Regions from separate parts of the Streptomyces sp. WZ-12 genome, predicted to be linked through region 4. Evidence: riboswitches for the same ligand, from Rfam matches in the RefSeq annotation. Region 4 holds a riboswitch; each other region holds the start of a gene.
The links. Region 4 has a riboswitch for cyclic di-AMP ahead of PV796_RS15905 (C40 family peptidase). Riboswitches for the same ligand answer to the same signal wherever they lie in the genome.
Positions count from the first base shown of each region.

Region 1 (4,785 bases), 1.6 Mb from region 4:
GAAGATGCGGGCGTATCTGGCCGAGTTGATCCACCGCAAGCGGGCCGACCTCGGCGACGACCTGATCTCCGGCCTGATCCGGGCCTCCGACCACGGCGAGCACCTCACCGAGAACGAGGCCGCCGCGATGTGCTTCGTGCTGCTCTTCGCCGGCTTCGAGACCACGGTCAACCTCATCGGCAACGGCACCTACGCGCTGCTCCGCCACCCCGCCCAGCGGGAGCTGCTCCAGAAGTCGATCGCGGCCGGCGATGCCGAGCTGCTCGCCACCGCCGTCGAGGAACTGCTGCGCTACGACGGGCCGGTGGAGCTGGCGACCTGGCGGTACGCGACCCGGGAGTTGACGCTGGGCGGGCAGCGGATCGCCGAGGGGGACCCGGTGCTGGTGGTGCTGGCCGCCGCCGACCGCGACCCGGCCCGCTTCGACGAGCCGGACGTGCTCGACCTCGCGCGGCGTGACAACCCCCACCTCGGCTACGGGCACGGCATCCACTACTGCCTCGGCGCGCCGCTCGCCCGGCTCGAAGGGCAGACCGCCCTCGCCACCCTACTGACCCGCCTGCCGGACCTCCGACTTGCGGCGGAACCGGACGATTTGCGGTGGCGCGGCGGGCTCATCATGCGCGGACTGCGCACCCTGCCGGTGGAGTTCACACCGGAGAGCGCGACGGAGACGCCGTCGGAACCGTCCCGACCAGGCACAGTCGCATAGTTGACGATCCGTCAGTCATGTGACCATTACGTGATCTCCGCTACACCGGCTTGTGACTGCCCGTAACCCCGGCTACCTTTCCTCCGGCGATCGAGGTTGGTCGCGGGCCGCCGTCACGGCGCCCCCGCCCGGCCGCGATCCGACAACTCAACCGCCGCGCGAAAGGCAACCGCATGCGTTCCGGGAACGGCCGGCATCGTCGCCCCCGACAAGCACCGGCCATCTTTGTCACGGCAGGAGTGACCGGCGCGGGGCTGGCCCTGCCACTGCTCAGCGCCAGTGGGGCGCAGGCCGCCGACGCGGCGACCTGGGACCGCGTCGCGCAGTGTGAGAGCGGCGGAATGTGGAGCTCCGCCACCGGCAACGGCTTCTACGGCGGCCTCCAGCTCACCCAGGAGATGTGGGACCACTACGGCGGCTCCGCGTACGCCTCCCGCCCCGACCTCGCCAGCCGCGCCCAGCAGATAGCCGTGGCCCAGGCGATCCTCGACGACCGCGGCCCGGACGCCTTCCCGAGCTGCGCGGTGGACGCCGGGCTGACGAAGGGCGGCCGTAAGCCGGGCGTCGACCCGGGCAGCACCAGCCGACCCACCCCGCGCCCCACGCACGCCCCCTCGGCCGACGACCCGGCCACCGGCGACCCGTCCGGCACGACGGGGGAGTCGGGCCACGCGGGCCCGGGCACCACGACGCCCACCCCGTCCGGCAGCGACGCCGCCCCCGGGTCGGACTCCGACTCCGGTACCCCGGGCGCCCCTTCGGCGAGCCAGGACCCCACGGGCGCAACGGGCACCGCTAACCCCACAAGCCCCACGGACCCCGCGTCGCCGTCCGGATCGCCGTCCGGATCGCCCTCCGGCTCTCCGTCGGCCACTCCGTCCCCCTCGTCGTCCGAGAAGCCGACCGGGGAGCCGACCGGGGAGCCGTCGGGGGTCCCGTCCCCCTCCTCGCCTCCGTCCACGGCGCCGGACGACCCGGCCGGCCCGTCCGGCTCCGTCGATCCCGGTACGCCGCCCGCCGCCGGCAAGCACCGCGGTGTGCCGGGCGACGGTGCGGGCTCCGGTGACGAGCGGGACGGCGGCAGCGGTCGGCACGCCTCGCGCGGCGGGGCGGCGCACCGCACGCCCCCGGCGGGTGTCGGCGACTACCGCGTACGCCCGGGTGACAACCTGTCAGCCATCGCCGAGCGCCATGACCTGCCGGGCGGCTGGCCCGCGCTCTACGACCGCAACCGCGGCGTCATCGGCTCCGACGCGGACCTCATCCTTCCTGGTCAACTGCTCGATCTCGGGCGGGCGCAGGGGTAGTTACCGCCGGTTCGGGGCGGTTTCGTAAAAGTGAGATATGGCTCTCGTTGCGGGGGGCGGGGTGGGTCCCGTCCCCCGTTTCGATACCGGGGTCCACCTGCGGAAATGTCCCCCCTGATGATCAAAAACGGTCAACTTGGTTCAGAAGATGGGGTTTGAACACCAACAGGGATTTGCTTACGGTCAGGACCGCTCGCCAAAGCGGGCTCTTCGATCGCACGCCGAATCCTGCCGGCGGTCGGAGGACGACGACGCGCAAGCGCCGAAGGCAGGAGCGGGGGACCCAAGGTAAGTGCCGGCCCCACCCGTGAAAGCGGGTCAACCGGCTTGGGGTGAAGTCGCGTGTGCAGCACACGCGGCCGGGCAGCTCACACGGCCCGAACCCGACAGCTCACCTCGTAGGCGTCGGTGAGGAAACGAACGCACGATGCTGATCAACAAGGGCAAGCACCGCCGCAGCTCCAAGGCCGTCCGCGTCGCCACCCTGGCCGGTGTCGCCGGCGCCGCCGTCGCCGTCCCGCTGATGGGCGCCACCTCCGCTTCCGCCGCCTCGGTCGCCACCTGGGACAAGGTCGCCCAGTGCGAGTCCGGTGGCAACTGGTCGATCAACACCGGTAACGGCTACTACGGTGGCCTGCAGTTCTCCAACTCCAGCTGGGCCGCCGCCGGTGGCACCCAGTACGCGGCCCGCGCCGACCTGGCCACCAAGGCCCAGCAGATCGCCGTCGCCGAGAAGCTGCTCGCCATCCAGGGCCCGGGTGCCTGGTCCTGCGCCGGCGCCGGCAACCTGACCGCCGGTGGCCCGGCCGCCAACGTCGACACCTCCGGTGGCGCCACGGTCAAGAAGAGCCAGGGCACCTCCGAGACCCGCAAGCAGACCGAGGGCACCACCAAGAAGAAGTCCGCCCCGGTCCGCGAGAAGGTCGAGAAGGCCCAGCCGGCCCCGCAGCAGCCGCACCGCTCCGGTGACACCTACACCGTGAAGTCGGGCGACACCCTCGCCAAGATCGCCAAGGCGCACGGCACCAACTGGAAGGCGCTCTACGCCGCCAACAAGTCCGTCGTCGGCGGCAACCCCAACCTGATCTTCCCGGGCCAGAAGCTCAGCATCTGAGCCGCCCGCGAAAGCTGCCCCGCCCCGGCGCGTACCCCCGAGCGCGCCGCGGCGGGGCTTCTTATGTCCGGGCGCCCCTGCGCCGTGCCGCACCGCGCCCGAGCCCCCCCCGCTGACGTGCACCGTCTCCGGTGCCGTCAGAGGGCCCGGCGCGGCGTTCCCCGCATAGCGAACAACGCCCGGAAACCTCCCGTGAACTGGGAGTTTGGCCTGCTTGTTGGGTTTTTTCGTCCCACGGAGCGGGCCACGGGCAAGCGGATGCGTCCGGGGCCGTTAGGCTCAGGGCGAGAACTCCAGACACCCCCGAAGGAGACAACGTGCCGTCCATCGACGTCGTCGTAGCCCGCGAAATTCTCGACTCGCGAGGTAATCCCACGGTCGAGGTCGAGGTCGGCCTCGACGACGGCAGCACGGGCCGTGCCGCCGTCCCGTCCGGCGCCTCGACCGGTGCCTTCGAGGCCGTCGAGCTGCGGGACGGTGACCCCAACCGCTACCTCGGCAAGGGCGTGGAGAAGGCCGTCCTCGCGGTCATCGAGCAGATCGGCCCGGAGCTCGTCGGCTACGACGCGACCGAGCAGCGGCTGATCGACCAGGCGATGTTCGACCTGGACGCCACCGACAACAAGGGCTCGTTGGGCGCCAACGCCATCCTCGGCGTCTCCCTGGCCGTCGCGCACGCCGCCTCCGAGGCCAGCGACCTGCCGCTGTTCCGCTACCTCGGTGGCCCGAACGCGCACGTCCTGCCCGTGCCGATGATGAACATCCTTAACGGCGGCTCGCACGCCGACTCCAACGTGGACATCCAGGAGTTCATGATCGCCCCGATCGGCGCGGAGTCCTTCTCCGAGGCGCTGCGCTGGGGCGCCGAGGTCTACCACACCCTCAAGAAGGTCCTGAAGAGCAAGGGCCTGGCCACCGGCCTGGGCGACGAGGGCGGCTTCGCCCCGAACCTCGGCTCCAACCGCGAGGCCCTGGACCTCATCCTGGAGGCCATCAAGGAGGCCGGTTACGCCCCCGGCCAGGACATCGCGCTGGCCCTGGACGTCGCCGCCTCCGAGTTCTACAAGGACGGCAAGTACCAGTTCGAGGGCAAGGAGCGCTCGGCCGCCGAGATGACCGAGTACTACGAGGAGCTCGTCTCCGCGTACCCGCTCGTCTCCATCGAGGACCCGCTGTTCGAGGACGACTGGGCCGGCTGGAAGGTCATCACCGACAAGCTCGGCACCAAGGTCCAGCTCGTTGGTGACGACCTGTTCGTCACCAACCCCGAGCGCCTGGCCCGCGGCATCGAGGAGGGCTCCGCCAACGCCCTCCTGGTGAAGGTCAACCAGATCGGTTCGCTGACCGAGACCCTGGACGCCGTCGAGCTGGCCCAGCGCAACGGCTTCAAGTGCATGATGTCGCACCGCTCCGGCGAGACCGAGGACGTCACCATCGCCGACCTCGCCGTCGCCACCAACTGCGGCCAGATCAAGACCGGCGCCCCGGCCCGCTCCGAGCGCGTCGCCAAGTACAACCAGCTCCTGCGCATCGAGGAGATCCTCGACGACGCCGCGGTGTACGCGGGTCGCAGCGCGTTCCCCCGTTTCAAGGGCTGACGCCCGCGTCGACCCGGAGGCGCCGCCCCGCGCCTCCGGGTGTTCGACCACACC
Region 1 is NZ_CP118574.1:5,412,545-5,417,329, forward strand. Features, by position in the region: gene PV796_RS23490 (cytochrome P450 family protein) at 1-712, shown strand, start outside; gene PV796_RS23495 (transglycosylase family protein) at 952-2,019, shown strand; cyclic di-AMP (ydaO/yuaA leader) riboswitch at 2,270-2,439, shown strand; gene PV796_RS23500 (transglycosylase family protein) at 2,447-3,133, shown strand; gene eno (phosphopyruvate hydratase) at 3,451-4,731, shown strand.
Region 1: it holds a riboswitch for cyclic di-AMP, as region 4 does, so the genes downstream of both, PV796_RS23500 (transglycosylase family protein) here and PV796_RS15905 (C40 family peptidase) in region 4, are expected to answer to the same signal.

Region 2 (4,785 bases), 1.1 Mb from region 4:
GGCCTACGGGAACTGCCGCCGGCCACCGCCGCGTTGCCGCTGGGCCTGACCGACGTGGCGGGTTTTCCGGACCGCTCCGACGAGGTCTTCTTCCCGGCCGGCGGGATGCTGTTCCTGTTCACCGACGGGGTGACCGAGGCCCGCAACCGGGCCGGCGCGTTCTACGACCCGTGCACCCGGTTGCGCGGCAGCCGCTTCGACGGCCCCGACGACCTGTTGGACGTGGTGATCGAGGACGTCGCCCGGTACACGGGCGAGGCGCCCGCGGACGACATGGCGCTGCTGGCGGTCCAGCGCCCCTTGGGGACGTAGGGCGCGGGCCGCGCCCCCTTGGCCGCGGTGGCGCCCCGGCTTCCCGCGTCCGCCGCGGGCCCGGCCCCCGTAGGGCCGTTGGGAATGTCCGGCACCGCCTACGGGTGCGCGGATCGGAGCCAGTGCACGCTCCGGCCGTGCGGGTCCGTGAGCGCGACCGGGCGCTCGTCCACCGCGAGGGTCAGCAGCATGCCGTCCTCGGGCCGCAGGGAGCGGTGTTCCGGTGCGGTGATCCACGGCAGCACGCTGTGGTGCTCCTGGGAGATCCAGTGCCCGCCGCCGTCCCGTTCGGCGAGCAGCGTCCGCACGCGGTGCGCGAACTCCTCGCGCCGGGCGGGAGGAAGGTAGTTCAGCACCGAGCCGTGGAAGACCACCAGCGTCGCCGCTGCCGGTGCCTGGGCGGCCAGCGCCGGCAACTCATCGACCAGGTCGCCGCGGACCAGCACGGGGCGCGGTGCGGGCCGCACCGCCTCGACGGCGGCCGTGAGGCGCGCGCCGCGGGCCTCGTCGCCGGGCCAGACGAGCGCCCGCAGCCAGCGGAGGTCGTCCGGGTTCCCGGCCGGGTCCAGCGGGTTCAGGTCGATGCCGGCGCGCCAGACGATGTCGGGGAGGAGCCCGCCGGGCAGCGTCGTCGCGTCGCCGTCGTCGAAGGGGGCCGGCCCGCTGGTGCGGCAGGTGAACGTGACCGGGGAATCCGGGGCGCCGCACGCAACGTCGCGCCCCTCTTGGACGTAGCGGTAGCGGTACCGGTCCGGGTGCAGGCACAACCCGGCCGACGCTCCGACCTCCAGGAGGGCCAGGGGCTGCGCCAGACGGGCCAGCAGCGGCAGCAGCGCGGCGCAGCGGGCCGGTTCGTTGGTCTGGGTGGCGCGCTGCATGATCACCGAGCGGACCTCGTCCCAGTGCCGGATCGTCCACTCGCGCCAGCGCCCGTACGCGGCCGCGCCGCGCGGCCCCAACTCCGCGTGCGGGCCGTCCAGATAGCGCACCGCGGCGAGCAGGAGGTTCGGCTGCTGCTTGTTGCCGGCCGGCAGTGACCCCGCCAGCAGTTCGCAGAACTCGTCGTCCTGGCCGATCCGGGTGGCCAACTCCTCGTGCGCCTCGGACCGCCCGCGCGCCTGCTGCCAGGAGAACTCCCGGTACCGATCCGCCACTTCCTGCGGGGTGTTGACGACGTTTCCGGTGTTCGCAACGTTGACGACCATGGGGCGACGTTATCGCCCTCACCCTCCGTGATCGCGAGGCATCCCTCTGCATAACAAGTCGCGCACAATCGTCGCGAGATCGTTTGACGCGGTGACGTCAACTCGCCCTGGTTTGGGATGGCTTGAAGGGAAATGTTCCAGCCGGGGCCGCTGTGAAGGCCGGGCGGAACCCTTGTGGATTCATGGGAACGCTTGGATTTCCCTCGTCGTCTCTATTACTGTCCGATAACGGAGCGCGGTCGTCCCAGCCGTCGCAAGTGGCGGCACCGTGCGCCGACGCCGAATCCCGCACGCGCTTTTTCCGCACGCCCAGAACGACCCCGACCCGTCCCGCACGAGCCGGCCGCCGCCCTGCTCGACCGTGTCCCCGACCCGCGTCGCGCCGCCCGGATCGACCGGTTTGGTGGATGCCCGTCGGATCCGCCTGGAATTGCTGGGAATTGAGCGGAGGGAACCGGGGAACCACCCTCTTGGGGTGAATCGGGCGCTTCCCGCCAGGAGGCGTTCGTAGGAGACCTTCCTGCTCCGAACCCGTCAGCTAACCCGGTAGGCGAGAAGGAAGGAAAGGAGAGCGCCCCCGTGGCGTCCAACAGGCCCGCCCCTCACGCTCCATCCGGCTATGGCCTTGGCGGCCCCGCCGACTTCAGCGGCACGATCGGCTTCGGTCTCGGCCTCGGCGGCCCCGCCGGGCCCGTTGCCTCCGGTGGTGTTGGTGTGGATGTTTCGGGTGGGGGTGGCGACTTCGTTGATGCCGCTGCTTCGCCCGCTTCCCCTGCCTCCACCGTTTCTGCTGCTTCCGTTGCTTCCGTCGCTTCCGTCGCTTCTTCCGCTGACGAGGCGATGCTCCAGCAGGGGGCGCCCCACCATGGGCCGACCCCGGAGTGGCCGGCCCATGAGGGCGTCGGCCAGGGCGGGTTGGCCGATGGTGGGGCGGTGCACGGTCTCCAAGGGGGCGGTGTCGCGGGCGCGTGGGGCACGGGTGACGAGAGGGGCGTCGATGAGGCGGATCTCGACGAGGCCGGCGCCGACGAAGAGGGCCTCCGTGCGCTGCGCGGCAAGCACCGGGTGGCCAGGCAGCGCAGCGGCGGTCTGGCGCGCGGCGGTACGGCCCTGGGGGTCGGCGTGATCGCGGCGGTCGGTGCGAGCGGGGTGGCCGCGGCCGAGGGCCGGCCGCCGGCCCCGATCTCGATGCCCGATCCCGGTGGGACGGCCGATGACGCCGCCGTGGACGTCCCGAACGCCCCGGTGGCCGCCGCGAGCACCGCCACGGACGCCTTCGCTCCCCCCGCGCACGGCTCGCGGGCCGGCGGCGCCCCGGCGGAAGCCGCCCAGGGTGCGGGCGCGGCCGAGGCGCTGCGCAACCGCATCCTCCAGCAGGGCGGCGTCCGCCCGGCCGATGCTCAAGCCGACGTCCGAGCCGACGCCCAACAGGGCGGCCCCGTGGGGCCGGAGGCCAAGGGAGCGGCCGCGACCCAGGAGAGCGCGCCGCAGAAGCCCGGGGCGGAGGAGGCGTCCGAGACAGAGGAGGCGCCGGAGACGGGGACGGAGGAGACGCCGGCCGCCACACAGGCGCCGGAGCCGGACGCGAAGACCACCCAGGTCACCCAGGCCACGGAGACAACGCAGGCCACCCAGACCTCTCAGGAACCGGCGGCCCCGGCCGCGCGGCCCGCCTCCCCCGCCTCTCCGGAAGCCGACCAACCCGCCCGCCCCGCCCAGGACTTCGTCGCCCCGGTTTCCTCGCACACCCTGGCCACCGGCTTCGGACAGGCCGGCGACCGCTGGGCCGCGGACCACACCGGGCAGGACCTCGCGGCCCCAACGGGCACGCTGGTCAAGGCGGTTCACGACGGGACCATCACCCAGGCGGGCTGGGCCGGAGCGTACGGCTACCGGATCGTCGTCACGCTCGACGACGGCACGGAGCTCTGGTTCTGCCACCTGTCCTCCATGGTCAAGACGTCGGGCAGGGTCCATACGGGAGAGGTGATCGGCCGCGTCGGCGCCACCGGCAACGCCACCACTCCGCACCTCCACCTGGAGGTCCGTCCGCACGGCGGAGCCCCGATCGACCCGGTGCCGTGGCTGCGCGACCGCGGGGTCACCGTCTGACGCCCCGACCCGGCCGCCCGCACCCCGTGGGCGGCCACCCGCGCGCCCTCCCGGGCCCGGCACCGGCCTCAACTCCCCGCCCGGAGCGGGGAACAACTCCCGCAGCGCGAGGAACAATTCCCCGCGCTCCCGCGTTGTAGCAGGGCATGACCGCGACACACGCCCACAGCTCCGTTCCCGACCGCAAGCCGCTCGGTTCGCTGTCCGTCTCCCGGCTCTGCCTCGGGGGCAACGTCTTCGGCTGGACCGCCGACGAGGCCGAGTCCTTCGCCGTACTCGACGCCTACGTGGCCGGCGGTGGCAACTTCATCGACACCGCCGACATGTACTCGGCCTGGGCGCCGGGCAACAAGGGCGGTGAGTCCGAGACCGTCATCGGCAACTGGCTCGCGGCCCGCGGCAACCGCGACCAGGTCGTGATCGCCACCAAGGTCGGTGCCCACCCCGACTACAAGGGCCTGTCCGCGGCCACCATCAAGGCCGGCGTCGACCGGTCCCTGACCCGTCTCCGCACGGACCACATCGACCTCTACTACACCCACTTCGACGACGAGTCCGTCGAGGTGAGCGAGTTCCTCACCGCCCTGGACGACCTCGTCAAGGCCGGCAAGGTCCGCGAGATCGCCGCGTCCAACATCTCCGCGCAGCGCCTCCAGGAGTCGCTGGACTTCTCCGACCGCGAGGGCGTGGCCCGTTACGCGGCCCTCCAGCCGCACTACAACCTGGTCTCCCGCGACACCTACGAGGGCGAGCTCGCCGACGTGGCCGCCCGCAACGGCCTGGCCGCCGTCCCGTATTTCGCGCTCGCCTCCGGCTTCCTGACGGGCAAGTACCGCCCGGGCGTCAACGTGGACAGCGCCCGCGCCGGGACGGCCGCCGCGCATCTGGAGACCGACCGCGGCCGCCGCGTCCTCACCGCGCTCGACACCGTCGCCGCGGCCCACGGCACCGAGCCGACCACCGTCGCGCTCGCCTGGCTCGCCGCCCAGCCCACCGTCGTGGCCCCCATCGCCAGCGCCCGCAACGCCGCCCAGCTCCCGGCCCTCCTGGCCGTCACCGAGCTCACCCTCACCGACGCCGAGGTCGCCCTCCTCACGGAGGCGTCGGCCTGAGAACGGCAGCCGCCTGAGCGACGCAGCAGAGGGGCCGGCCCGTA
Region 2 is NZ_CP118574.1:4,922,174-4,926,958, forward strand. Features, by position in the region: gene PV796_RS21290 (PP2C family protein-serine/threonine phosphatase) at 1-312, shown strand, start outside; gene PV796_RS21295 (DUF2332 domain-containing protein) at 411-1,517, opposite strand; cyclic di-AMP (ydaO/yuaA leader) riboswitch at 1,939-2,085, shown strand; gene PV796_RS21300 (M23 family metallopeptidase) at 2,358-3,629, shown strand; gene PV796_RS21305 (aldo/keto reductase) at 3,776-4,741, shown strand.
Region 2: it holds a riboswitch for cyclic di-AMP, as region 4 does, so the genes downstream of both, PV796_RS21300 (M23 family metallopeptidase) here and PV796_RS15905 (C40 family peptidase) in region 4, are expected to answer to the same signal.

Region 3 (4,785 bases), 1.1 Mb from region 4:
TGTATGTGGAGGCGGCTGCTCGCCTTGTTACTTGGGGGCGTCGGGCGATGCGCTGAACCGTGTACGGGAAGGCACGTCGGGGATTCTCCATTGGCTAATCGGAAGCCTCGGAAACCTGTACGGCCACCCGCGAATGATTCCGGTCAGCGAGAGCCCCCGTTGACCTTCGCCCTCATTTGCGACCCCCAGTCGACACTTTTAATCCGGAATTCCCATTCTCCGTATCTGGGGCAGGCATTTCGGCGAGCGGCATCGGAAACGCACGTCGAGCACCCCCACCCCGCCTTCGCTCCCTGCGCCCGCATTCCCAGACACCTCCCCCTTTGTATACGGGGCGATTGTTAAGCGCGGACGCGTGCCGTGTTGACGGGGCGTTTCGCCTCCCTCACAGCGGAAGCGTGGCGCCGCAGTCGGTACACCGGGAGCGACCGTTCGATGTGCGCCGCCATGAGGGTGCGCGCCCGCTCCGCGTCCCCCCGGGCGACGGCGTCAAGCACGGCGCCGTGTTCGTCCCACGCATCGGTGACCCGGGTAGGCGGCTCGATGACGTAGGTCCACTCGATCTTGCGTCGCAGTTGGGTGAGGAGCGCCGTGAGGCTGGGGCTACCGGCCGCCTGGGCGAGCGTCTCATGGAACCAACCGTCAAGCTGACGCAGGTCGGCGAGGTGGCCGTGGCGGGCCCGTTCGCGGCCGAGCCGCACCAGGCCGCGCAGCACCTTCAGGTGGGCGGTGGTGCGGCGGGCCGCGGCGCGGGCGGCACCCAGCGGCTCTATGAGGGCGCGCATGTCGAGGAGGTCGGCGGCCTCCTGCTCGGTGAGCTCGGCGACGCAGGCGCCCGCATGGTGCCGGGAGGTGACGAAACCTTCGGACTGGAGGGTGCGCAGCGCTTCCCTCACCGGGACCCGGGAGACGCCGTACCGCGCGGCGAGAATGTCCTCGATCAGCCGGCTCCCCGGCGCGAGCAGACCGGAGACGATATCGTCCCGAATCGCCGTACACACCGCGTGCGCGGAAATGTGGCTTCGCATCGTCCGTGCCTCCGCCGTAATCCCCGAAAGACATCGCCGCTCGGCGACATTCCTCGACTCTATTCGACACCGGAAGATTCTCCCGTGGAATGTCGTGAATCCATCGGCGCTTTTCGGACGATGCGAGCCGGGAACCTGGTGGGCGGGCCGACGGCGGCCCTACGGAAACGACGGAGCCCCGGCCCGCCAAGATGGCGGGCCGGGGCTCCAGGGGGACGGTGCTGCGGCGGAGAGGTCGGGGAAGGTCAGACGCTGACGCCGTGCGCGCGGAGGTAGGCGACCGGGTCGATGTCCGAGCCGTAGTCGGGGCCGGTCCGGGCCTCGAAGTGGAGGTGCGGGCCGGTGGTGTTGCCGGTGTTGCCGGAGAGGGCGATCTGCTGCCCCGGAGTGACGGACTGCCCGACCGTCACCCCGATCGAGGAGAGGTGGCCGTACTGGGTGTACGTACCGTCGTTCATCCGGATCACGATGTTGTTGCCGTACGCGCCACCCCAGCCGGCCTCGACGACGGTGCCGGCACTCACGGCGTGGACCTGCGTCCCGTAGGCGGCGTGGAAGTCGATGCCGGTGTGGCTGCCCGAGGACCACAGGCCGCTGGACGCCTTGTACGCGGTGGAGACGTAGGAACCGGTCACGGGAGCGACGAAGGTGTTGAGGCGCTTGCGCTCGGCCTCGCGGGCGGCGCGCACCTTGGCCGCACGCTCCTCGTCGGCCTTCTTCTTCGCCATCTCGGCCAGCCGCTTGGCCTCGACCTCGGCCTTCGCCCTGACCTCGGCGGCCTCGGCGGCCGCCTGCTGCGTGTCCGCCTGGGCCTCGATCCGGACGGCGAGTTCGTCACCGAGCTCGACGGCGTGCTGGAGGCCGGTGTCGTGGGCGGTCGGCTCGCCCGTGGCGGCCAGCGCGGGGGACGCCACCGAGGCGACGACTCCGGAGGCCGCGAGGGTGGCTATGCCGGCGAGGTTGCGGGTCGTGCGAGCGGTGCGGCTCGCACGGCGGTGCTTCCCGGTGGCACGGGTGAACGCCATGTACTGGCTGGTCCTTTCCTTCCCTCTCGCCTACCGGGTTAGCTGACGGGTTCGGAGCAGGAAGGTCTCCTACGGGCTCCTCCGGAGAGGGACCCGATTCACCCCAGGGGACATGTGGGTCCCCGGCTCCCCTGGCTCGCGCCGTACGGGGACTCGGCGATGACTGCTCGGTGCCACTGTTGTGGCGGAGTTGTGACGAACAGCCGGACCGACGCTAAACGGGGCAACTTTCAATCGGCAAACAGAACCGGAGTTTTGTGCGGCACGCCACACTCGAATCGGGCAACCGGGGCAACCGGGCAGGCGGCGCCACCCGTCCACGAGCCCCGGGCCCGTAGGGGCGGCGGAGCCACGCACACCAGTTGGGCGGGCGAGAACACGGTGCGCACACACAACGGCTCCCGTGGCAAGTCGCTGCCACGGGAGCCGCTTTGTCGATACGTGACGAGACGTCGGGTGACGTGCCGTCACGCGGCTGGGGTCAGCCGCTGACGACGGTCACCTCGCCGATGCCCAACGCCTTGACGGGCTCGGCGATCTGCGCCGCGTCGCCCACCAGGACCGTCACCAGCCGGTCCGCCGGGAAGGCGTTGACGACCGCCGCGGTCGCCTCGACCGTGCCGGTCTCCGCGAGTCGGACGTACAACTGCGCCTGGTAGTCGTCCGGGAGCTGCTGCTCCACCTGGTCGGCCAGGGTCCCGGCGACCGCGGCGGCGGTCTCGTACTTGAGCGGGGCCACGCCGACGAGGTTCTGCACGGCGACGTCGCGCTCGGCGTCGGTCAGCCCCTCGGCCGCGAGGGTGCGCAGCACCGTCCAGAGGTCCTGGAGGGCCGGCCCGGTGGAGGCGGTGTCCACCGACCCGCTGATGGCGAGCAGGGCGGCGCCGGTGGCGCCCTCCGGGGAGGACGGGGCGGAGGAGCGCAATACCTGGCCGAAGGCGCGCACCCCGTAGGTGTAGCCCTTCTCCTCGCGCAGCACCCGGTCCAGACGGGACGTGAGGGTGCCACCCAGGCAGTACGTGCCGAGCACCTGGGCGGGCCACACCTGGTCGTGCCGGTCGGCGCCGACCCGTCCGATGAGGAGCTGGGTCTGGACGGCACCGGGGCGGTCGACGATCACCACGCGGCCGGTGTCGTCGGCGACGACCGGCAAGGGCTTCGACGGCTGCGCGGTGGAGCCCGTCCAAGCGCCCAGGGTGTCGGCCAGCGCCGCGTCCAGGTCGACGTCGGTGAAGTCGCCGACGATGACGGCGGTGCCGGTGGCGGGCCGGATGTGCGCGTCGTAGAAGGCACGCACGGCGGCCGCGTCGATCCGGGCGATGGTCTCCTCGGTGCCCTGACGGGGCCGGGACATCCGGGAGGTGGCCGGGAACAGCTCCTTGGACAGCGCCATGGCCGCGCGCCGGGCCGGGTTGGCCAACTCGTGCGGGATCTCGTCGAGGCGGTTGCGGACCAGCCGCTCGACCTCGTCGTCGGGGAAGGCGGGGGCGCGCAGTGCGTCGGCGAGCAGGCCGAGGGCGCGCGGCAGACGGGAGGCCGGGACCTCCAGAGAGACCCGCACACCGGGGTGGTCGGCATGCGCGTCCAACGTGGCGCCGCAGCGCTCCAGTTCGGCGGCGAACTCCTCGGCGGTGTGCTTGTCGGTGCCCTCGGAGAAGGCCCGGGCCATGATCGTGGCGACGCCGTCGAGGCCCTCGGGCTCGGCGGCCAGCGGGGCGACGAGGTTGACCTCCACGGCGACGACCTGCTGCCCGGGGCGGTGGCTGGTCAGCAGGGTCAGCCCGTTGGCCAACTGGCTGCGCTCGGGCGCCGGGAAGGCCCACGGCTTGGGCGCGCCGCCCTTGGGCTGCGGGTGGAACTGCATAGCGCTCATGGGGGCGTCTGCGGGGGTGGTGGCGTCGGTCACTTGGCCGCCTCCTCTTCCTCGGTGCCGGCGGCGTCGGGCTGCGCCGTGGGCTCGTAGACGAGCGCGGCGCGGTTGTCGGGGCGCAGCCGGGCCTTGGCGGCCGCCTGCACCTCCAACGGGCTGATGTCCAGGACCCGCTGGACGGCGGACAGCGCGAGCTGCGGGTCGCCGAACAGGACGGCGTAGCGGCACAGTTCGTCGGCGCGGCCGCTGACCGTGGCGAGCCGGTCCAGCCATTCGCGCTCCAGTTGGGCCTGGGCCCGCTCCATCTCCTCCGGGGTCGGCCCCTCTTCGGCGAAGCGGGCCAACTCCTCGTCGACGGCGGCCTCGATGGCGGGGACCTCCGCGCCACCGGATGCCTTCACGTCCAGCCAGCCCAGTGAGGGCGCACCGGCCAGCCGCAGCAGGCCGAAGCCGGCGGCGACGGCGCTGCGGTCGCGGCGCACCAGGCGGTTGTACAGGCGGGAGGACTCGCCACCGCCCAGGATGGTGAGCGCCACGTCGGCGGCGTCGGCCTCGCGGGTGCCGTCGTGCGGGAGGCGGTAGGCGGCCATCAGGGCACGCGCGGGGACGTCCTCCTCGACGACCGTGCGGAGTTGGCCGCCGATGGTCTCGGGCAGGCTGCCGTCGCGCGGCGGCTGCTTGCCGTCGTGCGAGGGGATCGAGCCGAAGTACTTCTCCACCCAGGCCAGCGTCTGCTCGGGGTCGATGTCGCCCACGATGGACAGGACCGCGTTGTTGGGCGCGTAGTAGGTGCGGAAGAAGGCCCGCGCGTCCTCCAGGGAGGCGGCGTCGAGATCGGCCATCGACCCGATGGGGGTGTGGT
Region 3 is NZ_CP118574.1:2,706,839-2,711,623, forward strand. Features, by position in the region: gene PV796_RS11290 (GntR family transcriptional regulator) at 342-1,028, opposite strand; gene PV796_RS11295 (M23 family metallopeptidase) at 1,274-2,053, opposite strand; cyclic di-AMP (ydaO/yuaA leader) riboswitch at 2,066-2,222, opposite strand; gene PV796_RS11300 (M16 family metallopeptidase) at 2,535-3,926, opposite strand; gene PV796_RS11305 (M16 family metallopeptidase) at 3,956-4,785, opposite strand, start outside.
Region 3: it holds a riboswitch for cyclic di-AMP, as region 4 does, so the genes downstream of both, PV796_RS11295 (M23 family metallopeptidase) here and PV796_RS15905 (C40 family peptidase) in region 4, are expected to answer to the same signal.

Region 4 (4,785 bases):
CTCGGGGTTGGCGAGCACCCGGAGGTAGGCGAGGATGTCGCGGACCTCCTTGCGCTCGTAGAAGCGCACGCCGCCGACGACCTTGTAGGGCAGCCCGACCCGGATGAAGATCTCTTCGAAGACGCGGGATTGGGCGTTGGTGCGGTAGAAGATCGCGACGTCGCCGGCCTTGGCGTCGCCGGCGTCGGTGAGCCGGTCGATCTCGTCGGCGACGAACTGGGCCTCGTCGTGCTCGGTGTCGGCGACATAGCCGGTGATCTTGGGGCCGGCGCCGGCATCCGTCCAGAGGTTCTTGGGGCGGCGGTTCTCGTTGCGCTCGATGACGGCGTTGGCGGCCGAGAGGATCGTCTGCGAGGAGCGGTAGTTCTGCTCCAGCAGGATCGTGGTGGCGTTCGGGTAGTCCTCCTCGAACTGGAGGATGTTGCGGATCGTGGCGCCGCGGAAGGCGTAGATGGACTGGTCGGCGTCGCCGACCACGCACAGCTCGGCCGCGGGGACATCGACCGTGCCCGGGCCCACCAGCTCGCGGACGAGGGTGTACTGGGCGTGGTTGGTGTCCTGGTACTCGTCGACGAGGACGTGGCGGAAGCGGCGGCGGTAGTGCTCGGCGACGTCGGGGAACGCCTGGAGCAGGTGGACCGTCGTCATGATGATGTCGTCGAAGTCCAGGGCGTTGGCCTCGCGCAGCCGCGCCTGGTACATCGCGTACGCCTCGGCCAGGGTCTTCTCAAAACCGTCCGCAGCCGTGCCCGCGAAGCTCTCCTCGTCGATGAGCTCGTTCTTGAGGTTGGAGATCTTCGCGCTGAAGGACTTGGGCGGGAAGCGCTTGGGGTCCAGGTCCAGATCGCGGCAGACCAGGGCCATCAGGCGCTTGGAGTCGGCCGCGTCGTAGATCGAGAAGGACGAGGTGAAGCCGAGCCGCTTGGACTCCCGGCGCAGTATCCGCACGCAGGCGCTGTGGAAGGTGGAGACCCACATGGCGTTGGCCCGCGGGCCGACCAGGTCCTCGACGCGCTCCTTCATCTCGCCCGCGGCCTTGTTGGTGAAGGTGATCGCGAGGATCTGGCCGGGGTGGACGTGGCGCTCGGCGAGCAGGTGGGCGATGCGGTGGGTGAGCACCCGGGTCTTGCCGGAGCCGGCGCCGGCGACGATCAGCAGCGGGCTGCCGCTGTGCACCACGGCGGCCTTCTGCTGGTCGTTGAGGCCCTCCAGGAGCGCCGCCGGGTCGATGGCCGGGCGGGGGGCGCCGTCGCGGTAGTACGGCTGCCTGGGCGCGGGCGCGTCGAACTTCCCGCCGAAGAGGTCGGCGGGCATCTCGTCCGGGACCGGGCCGTGCTCGTCCTCGGGCGGCGGCGGGGGCTCCTCGTCCGGGGGGCCGAGGTCCGCCAGGAAGCTGTCGTCAAAGAGGCTGCTCATCGCCCACCGAGTCTAGGCCGCCGCACTGACAACCGGTCCCGAAGTGGCGGATTGCCCGGAACCGCCCCGGTCGGGGCGTCATCTGCGCGGCCGGGGACGCCTCGTGGGCTCTCCGCGTTCAGGTCACGAAAAGGTTTCGGGCATATCGAACACCTGCCTTCACAGGGGCCACACGAGTTGGCTACGGTCTCGCTCAAGGCAGCCCGCCGTCCCCGCGGACGACAGCGTCCGCACGGGCCGCCTCCGCCGAGTCCGGCCTGTCACGAAGGCAATCCGGAGCCGGGGACCCACAAGCACCACCGGGGTGAATCGACCGGAGCGACCGTCGCCAGGCGGACGCACCGGCCGTAGGGCAAGCCTTCCGTCAGCAGACCGCCCGAACCCGACAGCTAACCCGGTAGGCGGTCCACGGAAGGAGTCGCCGGCCTTGGCGTCCCATCGCAAGCCGCGCACCCCCATACTTGCCACGCCCGGCGGCCGTCGCACGGCCACCGGGCTGACCACGGCCGCACTGGCCTCGGTCACCCTGCTCTCGCAGACCGCGAACGCCGCCCCGAAGGCTCCCCAGCCGACCGTCGAAGAGGTCAAGCAGCAGGTCGACGACCTGTACCAGCAGGCCGAGGTCGCCACCCAGAAGTACAACGCCGCCAAGGAGAAGGCCGACAGCGGGCAGCACACGGTGAACCGCCTGATCGACGAGGCGGCCCGGCGCGCGGAGAAGATGAACGAGTCCCGGCGGCGGCTGGGTTCGTTCGCCTCGGCGCAGTACCAGAGCGGCGGGATCAATCCGACGGCCCAACTGATGCTCGCCAAGGACCCGCAGCAGTTCGTCGACCGCAACCACCTGATGCAGCAACTGACCGGTCGGCAGAAGCAGGTGGTCACCGACTATCAGGAGCAGGCCGCGGCGGCCACCCGCCAACGGGCCGAGGCCACGCAGAGCCTCACGGACCTCCAGCACGCGCAGACGTCCCTGAAGGAGACCAAGCGCAACGTCCAGACCAAGCTGGCCGAGGCGCAGCAGCTGCTCTCCCGGTTGACCGCGCAGGAGAAGGCGCGGCTGGCCGAACTTGAGCGCCAGAAGGAGGCCGCGGCCGAGCGCAAGGCCGAGGAGCAGGCCCGCAAGGAGGCCGAGAAGCGGCGGCAGCATCCCGGCGGCTCCGACCAGGACACCGGCGGCGGCTCCTCGGACGGCGGCGGCTCCTCGGACGGCGGCTCGTACAGCACCAAGGCCCAGAAGGCGCTCGCCTTCGCCCGCTCCCAGATGGGCAAGCCCTACGTCTGGGGCGCCACCGGGCCCAACTCCTACGACTGCTCGGGCCTGACGCAGGCCGCGTGGAAGGCGGCCGGGGTCGATCTGCCGCGCACGACCTGGGACCAGGTCAAGACCGGCACCCGGGTCTCCACCGATCACCTCCAACCCGGTGACCTGGTGTTCTTCTACAACGACATCAGCCACGTCGGGATGTACATCGGCGACGGCAAGATGATCCACGCCCCGCACCCGGGGGCCAACGTCCGGGTGGAGTCGATCTACTACATGCCGATCTACGGGAGCGTCCGGCCCGGCTAACCGGCACACGGGCGCGCGCCCCGCGTCCCGCTGATCCACCCCCCACACGCCACCGCGCGGCCATCCGCCGGCTCCGGAGCACGGAGCGGGATGACCGCGCGGTGTGCCGTTTCGGCACGGGCGCCGCGGCGCCGGGGCCGCCGGGCTTCTGCCGGGCCGGGCCGCCGGAGCGCCGGGCGGGCTCAGGTCCAGAGCACCGCGATGAAGATGTTGAGCATGGTGAGGCCACCGACCGCGCCGAACAGCGGCTTGGCGATCTTCTCCTCGTCCCGCTTGACGTAGACCAGCGCCAGGATCACCACCAGGACGGCCAACTTGATGCCGAACTTGATGTTGTTGAGCGAGGCGCCCTGCATCTGGTTCAGACCGACCAGCACGATGCCGGTGACCAGCATCGTCAGCGCGCCGTGCAGCATGGCCGGCACGAAGCGGGCGGTGCCCGCACTCATCGCCTTCATCTGGGTCAGGAACCCGCCGAGGAGGGAGGCGATGCCGATGATGTGCAGGGCGACGAAGACATTGATTACTACGTCCATAGTGTTGGATCGTATCCGCCCCATAGCACGTCCTTTCCGGCAGGGCGTCCGCGATGCCCGCTTCGGTCAGGGCCCGCCGGTCCCGACCCGCCCCGACCGCCCGGGCGGTCATCCCCGCACCATGAGCGGTCGGATAAGGGCAATGCCGGGCAAGGCGGTTCGCCGCCGTGACCCCGGGCCTAGCTTCCTCCTGCACGCGACCGGGCCCCCTCCGGTCGCCCCCGTCCCGCAGGGAAGGAAGTGACGGCCGCCATGGCCTCGCACCACACCACCGCCGAGCGACCACAGCTCGCACCGCAGCCGGCCCGGGCCCACGTCGCCCACGCCACCCACCAGGGGCTGCTGCTCGCCGCGGACCCACAGCGCTGCCTGGACGGCGCCACGGTGCTGGAGCGCACGGGCGGCCACCAGGCCACCGCGGTGGCCGGCTGGGCCCGCCGCCTGGGCAGCATCCGCCGGCTCGGCACCCGCCCCGCGACCGCCGAGGAACGCCCCCCGGAACCCGGGCCCGCCGCCGCTCCGCGCACCCCGACGCCGGGCGAACGCGCCGCCCGCGCCGTCTCCTTCGCCCACGGAGCGCTCGGCAAGCCCTATGCCTGGGGTGCGACCGGCCCGGCCGCGTACGACTGCTCGGGGCTGGTCCAGGCCGCCTGGAAGGCCGGCGGGATCGCCCTGCCCCGGACGACCTACACCCAGATCGCCTCCGGCGCCCGCGTCGACTGGCCCCAACTCGCCCCCGGCGACCTGGTGTTCTTCTACTCCGGCATCAGCCACGTGGGCCTCTACATCGGTGGCGGCGAGATGATCCACGCCCCGCACCCGGGCGAGCCCGTCCAGATCACCCCGATCGACCGGATGCCCTTCGCCGGCGCGACCCGCCCGGCCTAGCCGCCACCGCCCAACCACCCGGATATCGCCGCCCGTTGGGCCACCCACCCGGCTACGCGCCGACGCCCATCACCGGCCCGCCCATCACCGTACGACCCCTCCCCCGGTCGCTCCCGTGGCCGCTGCGCACCGGACGCCCGCCCCAATCGCCCTCGCGGTCGCCCTCCTGGCCGCTCCCCGTCACCGCCGTGGCCCCACATCCGCACCGCCCCCGTACGCCCCTCGCGCGTCGCTCCCTGTCACGCTGTACAACGCACCGCGGTGCGGCGATGTGCCCGGTTCCGGCGATTCCGGCGGAGTTTCACCCGAACGATTAACTCCGCCTGGCGCGGCGGCCGTTAGGGCGGGCCGGCCTGGCCCACCGAACGCGCT
Region 4 is NZ_CP118574.1:3,786,459-3,791,243, forward strand. Features, by position in the region: gene pcrA (DNA helicase PcrA) at 1-1,416, opposite strand, end outside; cyclic di-AMP (ydaO/yuaA leader) riboswitch at 1,651-1,835, shown strand; gene PV796_RS15905 (C40 family peptidase) at 1,844-2,989, shown strand; gene PV796_RS15910 (hypothetical protein) at 3,172-3,525, opposite strand; partial or broken gene PV796_RS15915 (C40 family peptidase) at 3,865-4,413, shown strand; gene PV796_RS15920 (alpha/beta hydrolase) at 4,784-4,785, opposite strand, start outside.